DNA from 4 places in the Pseudovibrio sp. Ad13 genome. Region 1 is predicted to be linked to each of the others. Evidence: riboswitches for the same ligand, from Rfam matches in the RefSeq annotation. Region 1 holds a riboswitch; each other region holds the start of a gene.

Region 1 (3,375 bases):
TGCGCCAAACCCTTCACCACGTGAAAGCTTCAGTGCTGCGAAAGCTGCAGCAGCAGTGAGCATGAGTTGCAATGCAGAAAGCAGCGCGGCGCGGCCAAGATCAAAATCGTAAGTAAAAGCCTGATAGATCGCCAGCTCAATAGTTGTCGCCCGCGGCCCGCCACCAAGTGTCAGAGCAACAGCAAAGCTTGTCAGGCAGATCGCAAAGATCACAGCCAGTGCACCGGGTAGAATGCGCGCGAGCATGGGGAGTTCTATCAGCCGAAACAGGGCTTTTCCATCACACCCAAGCTGCGCCGCAAGGCGAAAGCGCTCTGAGGGAACCTCTTGCCACCCCTGCAAGATCAATCGGGTTGCCAGCGGAAGGTTGAAGAAAACATGAGCCAGCACAACACCGTGGAGGCCATAAATGCGAATGGGTGAAGCACCGAAATAGACAAGCACATCAGATATCCAGCCCGCACGGCCAAACACCTGCAGTAACCCAAGAATGGCGACAATAACTGGAAGAATGAAGGGCGCACCAAGCAGGGCAATAAGCAAACTGCGGCCCGGAAACCGCCGTCGCGCCAGGGCGCGCGCAACCGGCACAGCCAGCGCAACACTGATCACAGCAGAAAGCACGGCCTGCGTGAGCGTAAACTTGAGAGCGGCCCAATCGGAAGAGGAAAAGCCGTGACCCGCTTCGGCTCGCAGAGCAACCGCGGCCAACGTGCCAAGTATGAGTGCCGCGACAAGCAATGCCGCGGCAACACCGGGAAGCGAACTTACTGGCTGAGCGCTTCTAGCCATTCCGGCAGAGCCTCACTTCTTGCAGTAGCAGCTTCGTCAGGCTTAAAGAACAAAGCTTTTTCAGGCACCTGCAGTGTGTCAAAGCCAGCAGGCAAACCACCTTCAGGTGTCACAGCAGGATACATCCAGTTGGTCGTTGGAATGATTGTCTGGAAAGCATCTGAAACCATGAAGTTCAGGAACTTGTCTGCCAACTCTGGCTGATCAGTCCCGGCAAGCTTTGCCGCTACTTCAACCTGCATGTAATGGCCTTCTTCAAACGCGGCAGTGGTCTTGCTGTTATCTTCCTCGGCAATCAGGTGGTAAGCCGGAGACGTGGTGTAACTGAGCACCATCTCCGCTTCCCCATCAAGGAAAAGACCGTAGGCTTCAGACCAACCTTTTGTAACCGTCACGATGTTATCGGAAAGATCCGCCCACACATCAGCAGCTTCGTCTCCGTAAGCCGCTTTCACCCAAAGCAGCAGCCCGAGGCCGGGCGTAGAGGAGCGTGGATCCTGAATAAGGATCTTGGCATCACTCTTTGCAAGCTCGCGGAAGTTGGTTGGTACGGTTTCGCCAGCCTTGTGTACGAAGGCAAAGTAGCCCCAATCGTACGGCACAAAGGTTTCGTCAGCCCACTCCACTGGCAGTGTGTATTGGGCTTCAACAGTGTGTGGTGCAAACAGGCCAGTTTTCTTGGCAGTCTCTACCAGATTGGTGTCCAGACCCAGCACCACATCGGCATCTGAGTTTTTACCTTCAAGACGAATGCGGGAAAGCAGTGCTGCGCCATCTTCGACGCCAACAAGTTTCAGGTCACACTCGCATACAGCCTCAAACGCTTCTTCCACTTTTGGGCCTGGGCCCCAGTCAGAAACGAAGCTGTCGTATGTGTAAACTGTCAGTTGAGGCTTCTCAGCAGCCATCGCTGATGTTGCAGTGAGTAATCCCGCAGCAATTAACAGATGTTTCAAGTCATCCTCCATTGCGGCGAGAGGGCAAGGATGGATGAAACCGGTACCCTTCCCTCCGCCGGTTCTAGCCGGTTCAGGTTCAACGGGTTCGCCACTAAAGCATCTCAGCACGACAAATACGCGCACCCCGAGGTCAAGCGGTTCTTAACCGGAAAAACACAGAAGCGCAACTGGATATAGCCAGCGTCTGGAGAGCACCTGTAGGGAGTTGCAATAAAAAGCCCGGGCAGTTTCCTGCCCAGGCTCGTCGCATTTATTAGGCTGTCAGGTCGAAGCGGTCGGCGTTCATGACCTTGGTCCATGTTGCCACGAAATCGCGGACGAACTTTTCGTGGTTGTCATCCTGAGCATACACTTCAGCATAAGCGCGCAGGATTGAGTTGGAGCCAAACACAAGGTCTGCACTGGTTGCAGTCCACTTAGGCTTGCCAGATTTGCGGTCACGGATTTCATAGGTGCCATCTTTGAGTGGATGCCAGCTGTTGTCCATATCGGTCAGGTTGACGAAGAAGTCCGTTGTCAGCTGACCTTCGCGGTCCGTGAAGACACCGTGCTTTGATCCGCCATAATTGGCACCAAGAACGCGCAGGCCACCAACAAGTGCAGTCATTTCCCAGCCAGTGAGGCGGAGGAGCTGAGCACGATCCAGCATCATCTCTTCCGGGCTAACAGCGTACTCTTGCTTCTGCCAATTACGGAAGCCATCAGAAATAGGCTCCAAAACAGAGAAGGATGTCGCGTCTGTCATCGCATCTGTTGCATCACCGCGACCAGAAGCGAATGGAACTTCCACGTTGAAACCAGCTGCCTTGATGGCATTTTCCACACCAACATTTCCTGCCAGCACGATCACATCTGCGACTGAGGCTCCTGCCTGCGCTGCGATTGGTTCAAGCACAGCCAGAACTTTGGCAAGCCGGTCTGGCTCATTGCCAACCCAATCCTTTTGAGGAGCGAGGCGGATACGAGCACCGTTGGCACCACCGCGCATATCAGAACCGCGATAGGTACGTGCGCTGTCCCAAGCGGTTTTGATCAGGTCTTCATTGCTCAAACCACTTGCCGCAATTTTTGCTTTCACCGCAGTAACATCATAGTTGGTGTTGCCTGCTGGAACAGGATCCTGCCAGATAAGGTCTTCTTTCGGCACATCCGGGCCAAGATAATTGGCTCTCGGTCCCATGTCGCGGTGTGTCAGCTTGAACCATGCACGCGCAAACGTATCTCTGAAGTACTCAGGATCTGCGATGAATTTCTGACAGTACTCGTTGTAGATCGGGTCAACCTTCATCGCCATGTCCGCATCCGTCATGATCGGATTGTGACGAACAGACGGATCCGTTGGGTCAACAGGCTTGTCTTCTTCCTTGATGGAAACAGGTTCCCATTGCCATGCGCCGGCAGGAGATTTTACCTGCTCCCATTCATGGCCGAACAGCATATCAAAGAAACCCATATCGAATGTGGTTGGGTGTGTGGTCCACGCACCTTCGATACCAGAAGTAAAGGCATTCGTTGCCTTGCCATCCTGTCCGGGGTTAGACCAGCCAAAGCCCTGCTCTTCAAGACCAGCGGCTTCCGGTGCGACGCCGATGTTATCGACGGCACCGCGTCCATGGGTTTTACC
Region 2 (3,375 bases), on a different contig from region 1:
TTCTGGATTAAAAAAAAGCCGCTTCAGGAAACTGAGGCGGCTTTTTTGCTACTGGCGGACCAGAATATAACTGCGGGTCTTGTTGGGAATTGTTGGATCATGGTTTTCGGTGCGGACATATGCCTGAATGCGCTCTCCCATTGGCCGCAGCTCAATATGCTGGGCTTTGAAGAAACCACCGAACCGGAACGTGAGTACGCCAGAAAAGCTAAGCTGTCCTGCAGCCCAACCCCATTTGCAATCGCGAGGAGAGCAGCTGGTGAAGGCACGAGCACGCACAACCAGTTGGCCGTCAAGGCATTGCCCTTCAACTTCAATCTGAGAGAGCTCTTTCAAACGTGCTTTGGGATTTTCCCAATCCCCCAGCTCCGCCATTTCTGATTTGCGGACTTCACAGGCGGTTTGCGCTTGAGCTGCAGAAACAAGAAAGGCAAACGTGCAGAAGAATATGCACAAAAATGATGTTTGTCTAAGTTTCATGACTAAAAGCTCCCCGCCTAGTCCTCTCATATATCAATGTAGATGGGCTCTGCGAGGAGTAAATGCGTGTTTTATCCTATCACCCTAGGTCTTTTACGCTTTTGACGATGTCCTGAAGCTTGCGCGTAGCTGCGGATGGACTGGATGCCCCACAGATTGCTGAAATAACTGCAATCCCATCAGCTCCAGCTTTGATCACCTGATCCGCATTAGCAAGCGAAATTCCGCCAATTCCAACCACAGGCAACTGAGATTGAACCGTTAAACCGGCAAAGCTCTGCATACCCATGTCAGCCGCATCATCCTTACTGTTCGTCGGGAAACAGGCGCCTATGCCAAGGTAATCACAGGCGGAAATATCCGCAGTATCCAGCTCGTCCTGAGTGCTGACCGAAAGACCTAGCAGCTTATCTGAGCCGATCAGCTCCCGGGCTTTCGTGGCATCCATATCATCCTGCCCAACATGAACACCGTCCGCATCAACCGCTAAGGCAACATCTACACGATCATTGACGATTAGCGGCACATTCAACGGTTTCAACGCTCGCATCAACCGCTCTGCCAGCTCAATTTGCTTGCGCGTGCTGCCAGTCTTGTCACGAAGCTGCACAACAGTAGCGCCGTTTTGTGCGGCTGCGATTGCTATGTCGACGGGATCCTGACCGGGGCAGTCTTGCGGCCCCAGCACCAGATAAACGGACAGATCAAGCAACGGTTTCATGCATTTCAATCCGTGCTGTTGCGTTGAGGATATCGCTGTTCAGCTGATAGAGGCCGTTAATGATATCCAGCTGCAAGCTTGCTGGTCCTGCTGAATTTTTTGCAGCAATTTCACCAACCACTCCGAGGAAAACCATTGCATCAACAGCAGCATCAAATGGGTCATCGCAAACTGCCAGTGTTGCGCCAGTCAAAGCCGTTGCCGTACAGCCAAGACCAGTCGCATAAGGCATCATCTTATCCCCGTTGGCGACTTCAGCAGTGCGCGCACCATCAGTGATGAAATCGACCGGACCAGAGACAACAACAACAGCGCCCGTCTGCTTCGCCAGTTCTTTCGCTCCTGCGAGAGCAGCCTCCGAACTATCGGTGCTATCAACGCCTTTTCCTCCTGCACCCTGACCAGCAAGTGCCATGATTTCAGAGGCATTGCCACGAATGACGCTCGGCTTATTCTCCAGCAATTCACCAGCTAGCTTGGTGCGGAAGGTCAGCGCTCCAACAGCCACCGGGTCCAGCACCCAAGGGCGACCAGCTTTGTGGGCAGCAGCAGTTGCCAGCTTCATCGCCTCTGCCTGAGCAGGGGTAACCGTGCCAACGTTGACCACTAATGCACCTGTAACACTTGCAAGTTCAGGGGCTTCTTCTGGGCCATCCACCATGGCAGGGGAGGCGCCAATGGCCAGCAGGGCGTTCGCTGTGGTGTTGGCCACCACGATGTTCGTCATGTTATGGACGAGTGGACTGTTGTCACGAATTGCAGAAAGAGTTGCGCAAGCGCTTTCGACACGACCCATTTTTATCCTCGGTCTTGTTGTGCGAAAGAGAGCTGGTATCAGGGACTTGGCAAACTGCCAGACAATCTATCCCCCAACACGGCGTGAGTGCTCCCTTCGCTGGAATTATCCAGAGCAGGTTCTTCGAGTATGATCTCAGCCACAACACACGTGTCGGGCACCCCGTTTCACATCGACGAACCTAGGGGATCTGCTAAGGGAGATCAAGGTGATGTGAGGGAGGGGGACAACCTATCAACGACGCGGGTGTGCCTTGTCATAAGCGTCCAACAGCTGTGCACTGTTCACTTCCGTATAAATCTGTGTGGTAGAAAGGCTTGCGTGCCCCAGTAGCTCCTGAATGCTCCTCAAATCCCCGCCTTCAGAGAGCAAATGAGTTGCAAACGAATGGCGTAAAGCGTGAGGAGTTGCGGTGTCTGGTAGACCAAGAGCACTGCGGATTTTTTGCATGGCCAGCTGGATCATACGCGCATTCAGCGGGCCACCACGAACGCCGCGAAACAGCGGTGAGCTGCCCGACAGATCATAAGGGCACTGCTTTTTGTAGGCTTCAATAGCTTCTATTACCACTGGCAGAACCGGAACAAGCCGTTCTTTGTTGCCTTTACCGCGAATCTTCAGCGACTTATCCCCCTCCTTCGGCGCTGAGGCCGATGTCAGAGACAGCGCTTCAGAGATACGGAGACCGCAACCGTAGAGCAGTGTGAACACCGCTGCGTTGCGGGATTCAACCCAGGGAGTGTCCTCAAAAGCGAGATCGCTGCTGACAATCGCTTTGGCTTCCTCAACGGGGATAGGCTTGGGCAGGCTGCGGGGAAGTCTCGGCGTACGAACAGCTGCAGCACCAGCCGCATTCACCTCACCGCGCTCCTCCAGAAACGAGAGGAAGGAGCGGATGCCAGCCAACCCGCGGGCAAGCGTCCGCGTCTGCGCGCCATCCCTCCGACGCGTCGCCAGAAATGCGCGAAAGTCCTTTGGTTTCAAAGACTCCAGATGCCGCAGGGCAACCGGTTCGCCTTCATAACTGGTCATGAAGCGCAGGAACTGACGGGTGTCGCGCTCATACGCTTCCAGTGTCCGTTCAGCCAGTCGCCGTTCAGAGCCCAGATGATCAATCCAGTCTTCTATCGCTGCGGTAACATCTGGTTTGCAGATGATGAGTAAGTCTTCGCCGCTATCAAGGGAATTTGCCATTCGCAAAGTGTAAGCGCCAAATCTGGCTGAATGGTTACCAAAAGATAAACATACACGCCTTTGCGAAATGCCTGCGCAAATTCAGTTGATGACGATTGGCTGCCCGTGATCACTGATGATCCGGTCAATTTCCTGCCGAGCGGCCATCGCAAACCGTTTCTGGTTCTCGGTTGGCACCACAGAA
Region 3 (3,375 bases), on a different contig from region 1:
GAGGTGATGTGGTCATAACCGGGTGCGATATCGGTAGTAAGGGGCCCAAGCGTATAGAACGGCGCCTCATGGCAGCATTCCAGCTGTTTATCCATGTTTTCTTTGATCTTGTGCATGGCCACATGGCCCGGCCCTTCGATCATCACCTGGCAATCCTTGGCCCACGCAATTTTGGTAAGTTCTCCAAGTGTCTCCAGCTCTGCAAACTGCGCTTCATCATTGGCATCTGCAATGGAACCCGGACGCAATCCATCACCAAGGGAGAAGGCAACATCATACTGGCGACAAATATCGCAGATTTCGTCAAAGTGTTCATAGAGGAAGCTATCTTTGTGGTGATGCAGACACCACTTGGCCATGATGGAGCCTCCACGGGAGACAATGCCGGTCACGCGATTGACGGTCATCGGCACCATGTGCAGGCGCACACCTGCATGAATGGTAAAGTAATCAACCCCTTGCTCTGCCTGTTCAATCAGGGTGTCGCGGAAAATCTCCCAAGTCAGATCCTCGGCAATGCCATTCACCTTCTCAAGTGCCTGATAAAGCGGGACAGTCCCAATTGGTACAGGGCTGTTGCGGATGATCCACTCACGGGTGTTGTGAATATTACGCCCGGTAGACAGATCCATCACCGTGTCAGCACCCCAGCGGATCGACCACACCATCTTGTCTACTTCCTCTTCCATGGAAGAGGTAACAGCAGATGTACCCATATTGGCGTTGATCTTGACCAGAAAGTTCCGCCCGATGATCATCGGCTCACTCTCAGGGTGGTTGATGTTTGACGGAATGATCGCGCGGCCAGCAGCCACCTCATCACGTACAAACTCTGGTGTTACATAATCTGGAATGCTCGCACCCCAGTCATTGCCACACCGCTCTTCTGCAACCGCTTCCCGCAACTGGTTTTCGCGGATGGCGATAAACTCCATCTCCGGTGTGATAATGCCAGCGCGGGCATAGGCCAGCTGGGTGACGGCTTTACCGTCCTTTCCGCGCAAGGGGCGAGGCTTCACCGGAAACTCAGGAACAAGCCGGTCGCCTTTCACAAAACCATTGTCTTCAGGCTTAATCTCACGGCCATCATATTCCTCGGTGTCACCGCGCGCCTCGATCCACTTGCGCCGTAGAGCAGGCAAACCTTCAGAAATATTCGTTGTTGCCGTTGGGTCTGTGTATGGGCCGGAACTATCATAGACTGGCAGCGGTGGCTCGCCTGCAGTTGGGTGTACGCTGATCTCGCGCATGGGCACGAGCACGTCTTCGTGCAGGCTGCCACGAACGTAGATTTTACGCGCTGCTGGCAAGGCGCCTGTGGTGATGGATGGGTTTGGCGTCGTCATTATGGTGCTCCTCAAGTTCATAACTCGAAAAAGACACCAGATGAGTCTTGGCTGGGAAACGGCAGAAAGAACTTCTGCTGCTAAGATCGCGGTTGTTACACTAGCCTTATAAACAGGTCCCGCGACCCGTGCTTCCTACGCCAGTATCAACTGGGTCAGGTTCTAAGGGTCGCGTCGCCGAGCTTGCGCTCTGTCAGCCTCTCAGTCTCCTTGGTGAGACTCCCCTGCATACATGATTTTGCTAGAACGATTATGAACTACTGTCAAGGCAGGTTCGGTTCAGGCGGGGTTCAGAAAACTTTTGTAGTTTGGTCTTTCAGAGAAGAGAGTTGCTGATCCATATTGGCTTTTGAGGATTGCATACCTATCTCTCATCTAAGAATTTCACATCTGGATATCGCGAAAAATAATATCAACGAATGCTTGAAACCTGTTCTCTCCCATCCGTTTTAGCTGGCCCAATCTTGCGTCGACTGGAAACCTCACGTTTAACATTCTGGCTCGCAGTGCGCGCTCCGGCGGATGTGAAACTGGATTTGCTCCCACAAGGCCGTGAGCCGCAAACCTACGAGCTGACGAAAGCGCAAACTGAGGTAAACCTGATCTCAGCAGGGGTACATCTCCACTACCTCCTGATCGATCTACCTCTCCAAAGCCCTTTACCGCATGACACTTGGATCAGCTATCGCCTCGCTCTGCGTATGGAGGATGACGAGGAGGCTGGTTGGCAGGATCATTCCGTATGGGCGCCTGATCTCTGCTATGAAAATCAGGAGCTTCCCGGCTTTCTGCTAAGCTCAAAAGTTTCCTCGCTCCTGCACGGGTCCTGCCGCAAACCACATCACGAATCCGGCGATGGTCTGGTCGCAGCTGATCAGTTTCTGGCAAAGCATATCAGGGCTGAGAACGGCACCAAAATTGACAAGGAAAAATGGCCAACTGCCCTCGTGATGAGTGGCGATCAGATTTACTCAGATGATGTTGCTGGCCCCATGTTGCGAGCTATCCATGCGCTCATCGAAAAACTCGGTATCACTGAGGAACAGCTGGCAGGCTTGGAAAGCAAAGTGCCTGATAAGGCATCAGATTTCTACCAACACGGCGACACCTACTACCGCCGCGAAAAGTTTCTCCCAAGTCTGGAGAAGAACAGAAAGCTCTGGCTTGTCTTGTTCGGTGGCGTAGAAAAACCAATCTTTACTGCCGATCATGCCCATAACCATCTGATCACACTTGCTGAATTCTTGGCAATGTACCTCCTTGTCTGGTCTCCAGCACTATGGGATCTGGTTGAGACAGACGTTCCTGAAGGACTGACACCAGAAGAAGCAGCGCTCTATGAGAGCGAACAGAAAATTCTGAAAGAGTTTGTTGTTGGCCTCAGTCAGGTGCGCCGCCTGTTTGCGCATCTTCCGGTCGCGATGATCTTTGATGACCATGATGTCACTGATGACTGGAACCTCAACCGTGATTGGGAAGAGACCGCCTACGGCCATCCGTTCTCCCGACGGATCATTGGCAATGCCTTGTGTGCCTATATGCTCAATCAGGGGTGGGGCAACCGACCTGAAGCGTTCTCAGGTGGAACACTTGAAGCGATGACGCAAGCTGTCACTGTGCCCGGCACAAACAGCTACGATGAGTTTCTGGATCACCTCTTCGCCTTTGAAAACTGGGACTATTACTGGGAACTAGACCCACCACTGCTGGTGCTGGATACGCGCACACGCCGATGGAGATCAGAGCGGGCAGGGCATCTACCCTCGGGTCTTCTGGACTGGGAAGCGGTCACAGATTTACAACGATCTCTGCGCGGAAAAGACGCCGTGCTACTCGTCTCCGCAGCCCCGATCTTCGGCGTAAAGCTGATCGAAACGCTGCAGAAGCTGCTCACGTTCATGGGCAAGCCGCTCATGGTGGATGCGGAATACTGGATGGCACATCCGGGAACGGCAGATGGCATTTTGAATGTGTTCCGCCACCGCAAAACGCCAGATCGCTTTACGATCCTTTCTGGTGACGTGCACTA
Region 4 (3,375 bases), on a different contig from region 1:
CACGCTTGTTCAGCTCATCATCCAGATTTGGATAGATCTCAAGGAAGCTCTTCCAGGAGTCCTGCGGATTATTAAGCAGATAAACAGTAGCCGCCTCAATCGCATTAATGAACTTCTTCAAACGCGGATCATCCAGCTTATCTTTGTGAGCCACATAAATCAGTTCATCATAGACTGGCACGCCGTTCTCTTCAGGATAAAACGCGCGGCCTTTCGCACCTTCAATCTCCATCTGGTTCAGCTCGAAGTTACGGTAACCACCAATCACCGCATCAACCTGCCCAGCCATCAGAGATGGTGAGAGCGAGAAGTTTACGTTGATCAGCTCCACATCGTCAGAACTCAGACCTGCATTGGAAAGCATCTTCCCAAGCATGGCGTTCTCAAACCCGGATGTGGAATAACCAATACGCTTGCCTTTCAGGTCTGCAATCTCCTTGATTGGTCCATCTTCCAACACAATCAGTGTGTTCAAAGGCGTAGAGACCAACGTCCCGATCCGCATCAGCGGCATGCCCTCATCAATCTGCGGGTGCAACGTCTGCTGATAGGAAACTGCAATATCACCCTGCCCTGCTGCAACAAGCTTTGGTGGCATGGAAGGATCAGCAGGCTCAATCAGCTCAACATCAAGGCCCTCTTTTTCAAAGAAACCCCGTGCCTTGGCAACCACGATTGGTGCATGGTCTGGATTCGCAAACCAATCCAGCAACACAGTCAGCTTGCCCGCTGCTTGCACTTGAAGCGTACTCGCAAGCATTGCCGCACCAAACAGAATACCTAGTTTTTTCATAAGGTTACGTCCTCATACTCTGAGACCTAGATCTCTTTCTGCCAATAGATCATCCGAGAAGTGGCGAACTCAACAACTGCCCTCAGGCTCAACACCATCACCGCAAGCAAAATCAACGCCGCAAACATAGTCGCTGTTTGCATGCGGGCATTGGATTGCAACATGATGAATGCCAGCCCCCCTTTAGCACCAACCCACTCTCCAACCACCGCCCCAATAGGCGCGAAGACCGCAGCAATGCGCATACCAGATGCCAGAGAAGGCAAAGCTGCGGGAATGCGTATGTAGCGAAGTGTTTGCCAGCGGTTCAGGCCGTGCAGCTTACCAAGATCAAGCAGCGACTGATCAGTCCTGCGCAAACCATCGAAGAAGGTCGAGGTTACAGAAAAGAAGATCACGATCACGGCCATGACAACCTTGGAGGCGAGCCCAAAGCCGAACCACAGCACTAAAAGTGGGGCTATTGCAAACACAGGAAGAGATTGGGTCGCTGCAATTGGAGGCAGCAGAAACAGGCGTATCCGGGGAGACACTGCCAGCAAAACAGCCAGCGAAGCTCCAGCACTCACGCCAAAGAGAAAGCCGAGAACAGTCTCCCAAGCGGTAATGCCTGCATGATGCAGCAGGAAAACACCTTGATTGAGAAAAGCGGAAAAAACCGCCGCCGGACCTGGCAAGAGAAACGGAGGAAACTCTCCAATCTGAACCACACTTTCCCAAATGGCGATAAAAAGCAAAATCCCGAAAAGACTTCGGAGAATTCGTTTCAAAGCTCGCTTCAGCATGCAGACTCCCAACAATGGTATTGGGCATCACAAACAGGCGGAAGAACGGAGCTACATTAGCTCTCTGGGATGTTTTCAGCACAGGATCTCCCGTTACAGCAAAATGCAAACATGGAGATCCGGGAAGAATGGCTCAGGTCCCGTCCCTTCGCCGGCATTACCCGGATCAGGTTCAAAGGGTTTAGCTCATCGCAATCTCAGCTTTTCGAAAGAAAAGCACCCCTCGGAATAGCAAGGAACATGCGCGTTTCTGCTGAAGGATGCAAGCAGATTTTGCTCTGACGGACGACAGCATAATGAAAAAGGCCTCAGCTCTGAGAGAGCCAAGGCCTTTGAAATCTAATCTAAATATCTGAAACTAGATTACTTCCAGCTCTTGATTGCCTCTGCGATAACTTTGTTGCCGGTTGTACCTTTTTCAAAGGTCAACATTGCACGGCGACCGCTGTTATACAGCAGTGGAACATCAATCCACTCACGCTCAGAAAGACGCTTCAGGTTCTTTGCTTTTTCTTCATCACTGTCAGACAGCGCAATCCAGAAGAGAGTGTCAGAAACCTTCACGGCAGCACCATCAAGCGGATCACCTGCTTCGGACTCTGTCTTCTTCAGGATCAGGCCAGGCACCTTCTCAACACCTTTGCCATCAAATCCTTCTGGGAAGATGAAGTTCAGCTCAAGCAGATGGCTGGCTGGCAAAGACTGATCACTATTCGGCTTCAACGTCATCTCAACAGAGAAGTTACGAGATGGCAGCGTCGCAACAGCCTTGATGACAGAATCGCCATTAGCTTCATCCAATGACCAAACAACGTTCCCGCGTGATGCAGAACCTGCAGCACCCGGCGTCAATGCCTCTTCGTAAAGTATGCTCTGTTGTGCAACAGGAGAAACCGCAGCTTCAGTTCCAATGGTTTCAGCTGGCGGAACAGAATTGGTCTCAACTGCAGTACTTTGCTGTGCAGGTTCCGTCACCGGCAAAACCTGCTCAGAAGATGTGTCTTCTGCCGGTGCTGCTGGAGTTTCAACCACACGCACGACTGGAGGCTCAGCTGTTGTCTCGGTTGGCGCAGCGCTGGATGAATTCCGGGTAATCCGGGTCGTCTGCACCCGTGTCGCATCCGGAGAGACCTTTGCCCCTTCATCAGATGGCAACAGGCGGTCAGTGTTCTTCTTCGGCGTACGTTCCGGCTGAACCCGAAGCGGCTCATCTTCATTCGAAGGTGCGCTCTCTGGCGCAACAGTCTCACCGGTTTCAACTGGAAGAACTAAGGAGAGAATAACATCGCGCAGACTATAGACACCTGCGGTAACGCCCAAGATTATCAGTATGACCACAATTATACCGACAATACCCGATGTGTTGGAAGGCTTCAGCCCTTCTTCCTGCTCAATCGCATCACCAACGCGCTGCGCAACGGCTGGCTTGCGGGAGGAAGCAGGTTTACGGCTTGTCTTTGGCTTAACCTTGGCAGGCTCATCGATCTCAGGACGCGACTTACCTTTTGTTTCCAGCTTGGTTCGGCGTGCCTCACCCGGCACCCAAGAGCGCTCTTCTGCGCTCGTCTCGACAGCACCTTTGGTTGGCAGAGACGCGGCAGGTTCACCTGTCTCTTTGTCATCCATGGAGCCAAGATCAGGCTCTTTACGCTCGCTGGAAGCTTCAGGCAGCTGATCACGCGCCATCTGATTGGCTTGATGTGCGGCGTTGCCAAGATCCTGCGCAGCACGAACCGCCTCTTTAAACACATCTGCTTTAGCAGCAGGTGCTTTCGGCTCATCGCGCGCTGGAGTATC

The links. A riboswitch is a leader RNA that binds a small molecule or an ion and turns the genes downstream of it on or off. The one in region 1 is predicted to bind thiamine pyrophosphate.
Region 2: it holds a riboswitch for thiamine pyrophosphate, as region 1 does, so the genes downstream of both, thiM (hydroxyethylthiazole kinase) here and thiB (thiamine ABC transporter substrate binding subunit) in region 1, are expected to answer to the same signal.
Region 3: it holds a riboswitch for thiamine pyrophosphate, as region 1 does, so the genes downstream of both, thiC (phosphomethylpyrimidine synthase ThiC) here and thiB (thiamine ABC transporter substrate binding subunit) in region 1, are expected to answer to the same signal.
Region 4: it holds a riboswitch for thiamine pyrophosphate, as region 1 does, so the genes downstream of both, PsAD13_RS04910 (ABC transporter permease) here and thiB (thiamine ABC transporter substrate binding subunit) in region 1, are expected to answer to the same signal.

What each region holds. Positions count from the first base shown of each region.
Region 1 is NZ_LMCC01000006.1:117,383-120,757, reverse strand. Features, by position in the region: gene PsAD13_RS09885 (thiamine/thiamine pyrophosphate ABC transporter permease ThiP) at 1-792, opposite strand, end outside; gene thiB (thiamine ABC transporter substrate binding subunit) at 768-1,748, opposite strand; TPP riboswitch at 1,782-1,888, opposite strand; gene katG (catalase/peroxidase HPI) at 2,005-3,375, opposite strand, start outside.
Region 2 is NZ_LMCC01000002.1:495,731-499,105, forward strand. Features, by position in the region: gene PsAD13_RS03115 (hypothetical protein) at 49-480, opposite strand; gene thiE (thiamine phosphate synthase) at 560-1,201, opposite strand; gene thiM (hydroxyethylthiazole kinase) at 1,185-1,997, opposite strand; TPP riboswitch at 2,070-2,172, opposite strand; gene PsAD13_RS03130 (tyrosine recombinase XerC) at 2,232-3,191, opposite strand; gene PsAD13_RS03135 (phospholipase D-like domain-containing protein) at 3,273-3,375, opposite strand, start outside.
Region 3 is NZ_LMCC01000003.1:31,522-34,896, forward strand. Features, by position in the region: gene thiC (phosphomethylpyrimidine synthase ThiC) at 1-1,367, opposite strand, end outside; TPP riboswitch at 1,462-1,582, opposite strand; gene PsAD13_RS04470 (hypothetical protein) at 1,766-3,375, shown strand, end outside.
Region 4 is NZ_LMCC01000004.1:46,043-49,417, forward strand. Features, by position in the region: gene PsAD13_RS04905 (ABC transporter substrate-binding protein) at 1-793, opposite strand, end outside; gene PsAD13_RS04910 (ABC transporter permease) at 820-1,578, opposite strand; TPP riboswitch at 1,705-1,812, opposite strand; gene PsAD13_RS04915 (hypothetical protein) at 1,942-3,375, opposite strand, start outside.